Regions from separate parts of the Sphingomonas sp. AC449 genome, predicted to be linked through region 1. Evidence: riboswitches for the same ligand, from Rfam matches in the RefSeq annotation. Region 1 holds a riboswitch; the other holds the start of a gene.
The links. Region 1 has a riboswitch for thiamine pyrophosphate ahead of thiC (phosphomethylpyrimidine synthase ThiC). Riboswitches for the same ligand answer to the same signal wherever they lie in the genome.
Positions count from the first base shown of each region.

Region 2: it holds a riboswitch for thiamine pyrophosphate, as region 1 does, so the genes downstream of both, AC0CH3_RS08085 (TonB-dependent receptor) here and thiC (phosphomethylpyrimidine synthase ThiC) in region 1, are expected to answer to the same signal.

Region 1 covers NZ_CEEDCZ010000008.1:183,181-185,378, reverse strand. The annotation lists gene thiC (phosphomethylpyrimidine synthase ThiC) at 1-1,253, opposite strand, end outside; TPP riboswitch at 1,293-1,400, opposite strand; gene AC0CH3_RS14070 (MipA/OmpV family protein) at 1,488-2,198, opposite strand, start outside.
Region 2 covers NZ_CEEDCZ010000003.1:334,999-337,196, reverse strand. The annotation lists gene AC0CH3_RS08090 (methyl-accepting chemotaxis protein) at 1-1,002, opposite strand, end outside; TPP riboswitch at 1,130-1,239, shown strand; gene AC0CH3_RS08085 (TonB-dependent receptor) at 1,306-2,198, shown strand, end outside.

The sequences.
Region 1 (2,198 bases):
CCGGGGCCCTCGATCATCACCTGGACGTCGCTCTTCCACGCGCGGTGGGTGAGTTCGCCGAGCGTGTAGAGCTCGCTGAACTGCGCCTCGTCGTTGGCATCGGCGATGCTGCCGGGGCGCAGCCCATCGCCGAGCGAATAGGCGATGTCATACGCCTTCATGATCTCGGTGATCTCGTCGAACCGCTCGTAGAGGAAGCTCTCCTTGTGATGGCTGAGGCACCATTTCGCCATGATCGAGCCGCCGCGCGAGACGATGCCGGTGACGCGCTTGGCGGTCATCGGGATATAGGCGAGGCGCACGCCGGCGTGGATCGTGAAGTAATCGACGCCCTGCTCCGCCTGTTCGATCAGCGTGTCGCGGAAGATTTCCCAGGTCAGCTCCTCGGCAATGCCGCCGACCTTCTCGAGTGCCTGATAGATCGGCACGGTGCCGATCGGGACGGGGCTGTTGCGCAGGATCCATTCGCGCGTGTCGTGGATGTTGCGGCCGGTGCTCAGGTCCATCACCGTGTCCGCGCCCCATCGGATCGACCAGGCGAGCTTGTCGACCTCGGCCGCCACGTTCGAGGCGACCGCGGAGTTGCCGATATTGGCGTTGATCTTGACGAGAAAGTTGCGGCCGATCGCCATCGGCTCGGACTCGGGGTGGTTGACGTTGTTGGGGATGATCGCGCGGCCGCGCGCGACCTCGTCGCGGACGAATTCGGGGGTGACGAAGTCGGGGATCGACGCACCGAAGCTTTCGCCGTCGCGCTTGTATTCCTTCAGCATCGCGCGGCCGAGATTCTCGCGCGTCGCGACATATTCCATCTCGGGCGTGATGATGCCGCGGCGGGCATAGTGCATCTGGCTGACATTGGCGCCGGCCCTGGCGCGCAACGGGCGAGCGATGCTGCCGGGGAATTGCGGTACGCCGCCCGAGCGGTCGGGACCGAGCTTGCCATTATCCTCGGGCCGGACCGCGCGCGCGTCGTAGCTCTCGACGTCGCCGCGCGCCTCGATCCACTGGCGGCGGAGTTGCGGGAGGCCGGCGTTGATATCGATCGTCGCCCTGGGGTCGGTGTATGGACCGCTAGTGTCGTAGACGCGCAAAGGCGGCTCGGAACAGCTCGGGTCGAGCACGATCTCGCGCATCGCGACGCGGACGTCGGGGCTGGAGGGCACCGCGACATGGATCTTCCGCGAGCCGCGGATGGGGCCGGTGGTGACGCCGATATCGGCCTTTTCGCTGCGTGCTTCGTAATCGGCCATGCGCTTGCTCCTAAAGGTCTCGGAGCAAGGCGTGCGGTTCTGTGGCGACCGCTCCCTCCCTCCGCCGGTATCAACCGGATCAGGTTCAGCGGGTCGAAGGCTCCTGCCTTCCTCTCAAGCGCGGATCGGCGCTCCCCCGGGGTAGGGCGAGCATAGGCGCAACGGACGGGGGCGCAAACGAAAAACCCCGCGCGGCCGGCCGCACGGGGTTTCGGGTCGATCGGCGGGTTGCGATCAGAAGGTGTAGGTCAGGCCCACCGCGCCGAGCCACTGGTCGGCATCGCCGACGTCCGCGACGATCGGGCTGTCCTTGTACTTGCCGAGCATGCGGCCGTAGAGCACGCCCGCGCCGACACCGAACCCGCGGCGAAGATCGCCCGACAGGCTCTGCAGCGCGAACGCCGAGACGTTGACCCGGCGGAAACCGCTGTCGTTGATGTCATAGGTGCGCAGACCGCTGTTGATCGTGCCGATCGGCGTCACCGCGGCATAGGTCCGGCCAAAGCCCTTGCCCGCATAATCCGCCGACAGGCCGAACGCGACCAAGGTGCGGACCGATAACGGCGTCGTGTAGTTGACCTGCGGGGTGATGACATAGCTGTCGTGCGTGCCCGACACGTCGTGGATATAGGCGACGCGCGCGGTCAGCGTGTCGTAATCGCTGGTGATGACGCCGGTCTTGCCGATCCCGACAAAGCCGCCGACTTCGTACGCGGTGTCGATCTTCCCGAGCGCGCGGACCTGGCGGTTGTCGACCTTGCCGGTGCGATCGGTGCGGACCGCGGCGATGACGCCGACTTCGTAGTTGATGCCGACCGAGCCCGTGTTGGGGATCAGGTTGACGTAGAGCTGCGTCCCGCGCGTGAAGAAGTCATGCCCGCGCACCGTCCCGATCGCGACCGCGCCGGGGGTGAAGCTGTTGCTGTCTGCACCCTCGTAATCGGG
Region 2 (2,198 bases), on a different contig from region 1:
CGCCTGGATCCAGACTTCGCTGCCGTCCTTGCGGATCCGCTTATATTCGCCCTGGTCGAGCTCGCCCTTGCCCAGCCGTTGCCAGAACTGGCGATAGGCCGGGCTCTGCGCATAGTCCGCGTCGCAGAAGATCCGGTGGTTCTCGCCCGTGATCTCATCGAGCTCATACCCCATCAGCGACAGGAAATTGGCGTTCGCGGTGATCACGCGCCCCGACAGGTCGAACTCGATCAGCGCGAACGCCCGGTCGATCGCGGTGATGCGGCCCTGATTGTCGACCGTCGCCTGATGCTGCGCGCTGATGTCATAGGCATAGCTCAGCACCGAGACGAGCTGGCAGTTCTTGTCGAACGTCGGCACGAAGATCTCGCGCACCCAGACATTCTGCCCCGGGCACGGGGTATAACGCCGGATGACCGTGTCGGACTCGCCGCGCTCGAACCGGCTCCAATAGGTGTCGGCGTCGTTCGCCTGGCGCTCCGCCGCGGTCCAGAACATGTCGAACCGGCCGCCGGTCATCGCCTCGCGGGCAAGCCCGGTCAGTTCGAAGAACTTGGCATTGCCGTCGATCAGGTGGCCGTCGGGCGAATATTGGCAGATCGCGAGCGCACCGTTGATCGCATCGAAGCGGTGCACGATGAGCGCGGTGTCGTGCAGGCTGCCGGGCGTCACCGCGCCCATGAAGACCAGCTTGCCCCCGGCCCCGGACAGCGCCCCCATCAGGCCCTGGACATGCATGCAATGGCCCTGCGTATTCGCGAGCAGCCCCTCGACCGCGACCGTCGTCGCGTCACCCGTCGCCAGTCGCGCGATCGCGTCGGGGTAGTTCGGGAACAGCGTCGCGAAGGTCGCGATCGCGTCGACCGACGCGAGGATCGTCCGCGCGGCCTCATTCGTCTCGATCAGCGCGCCATCGGCGCTGAACGCGAGAACGATCATCTCGTCTGCCAGCGCGGCGGCGGCGCGCGCGCTCAGGTCGACAACAACACCTTCCAACGACATATGATGCTCCAGCCATCTTTCGCCTCATTATAGGATCGGCGCGACCGCCCCGGACCGAGGCGCGGATTTTGGCGAGGCGATCGTCGCGGCGATTGCGCTTTGCACCGGGCATCGCAGCGCCTAAGGCGCGCCTTCCCCGGGGGGCCGCTGACGCGCGGCTGAGAATTGGGCTGCAGCCCATGACCCGCTGAACCTGATCCGGCTGATACCGGCGTAGGGAGGGCCAACGGTTTTTCCGTCGTCCCTCCGCTTGGAGTGGACGTGCGCACATTCGATCGTGGCTTTTCGACATCTTCGGTTCGGCTGCAGGGCCGGCGGCCTGCGTGCGCGGCGATCGCGCTGGCGGCATCGCTTGCAGCGGCGCCTGCGACGGCTCAGACCGATTCCCGCCCCGACACGCCGTCTGCGGACCCCGGTGAGATCCGCGTCGCCGGCCAGCCCGATCCCGCAGGCCTGCTGCCCGACCAGCGCGTGCCCCGCGCGCAAAGCGCGATCTCGGCCGAATTCATCGCCAAGCAGGCGCCGACCCTGAACGCGTTCCAGCTCGTCACGCTGCTGCCCGGCGCCAACGTCGCATCGAGCGATCCCTATGGTCTCTCGACGAGCTCGAGCCTCACGCTGCGCGGGCTGGGTCAGGACCAGATCGGCGTGCTGATGGAAGGCGCCCCGCAGAACGACATCGGCTATTACTTTGCCTATCCGTCGCAGTTCGCCGACCCGGAGAACCTCAGGCAGATCGCGCTGGCGCAGGGGTCGGTCGACATCGACTCGCCGACGGTCGGTGGTGCAGGCGGGCTGTTGTCGCTGAAACTCGACGATCCGGGCGCGCGACCCGGGGCGGTGGTGGACCTGTCGCTCGGTAGCTACGCCGCGCGGCGGGCCTTTGTCCGGATCGATACGGGAACGCTCGGCACCAGCGGGATCAAGGCGTTCCTGTCCTATTCCAATACCCGCGCGAACAACTGGCGCGGTCCCGGCTACGACACCCGCCAGCATATCGACGCCAAGCTGCTCCGCGAATGGGGCGCGGGCAATCGCGCCAGCCTCGCCGTGTCGTACAACGACGCCAACACGTCGAGCTACCCCAGCCCGACGCTTGCCGAATGGCAGGCGCAGGGGCGCGACTTCAACTTCGCGCGCGCGTATCGGGCGGGGTCGACCGACTATTGGCGGCTCTACCGCGCGCCGTTCCGCAA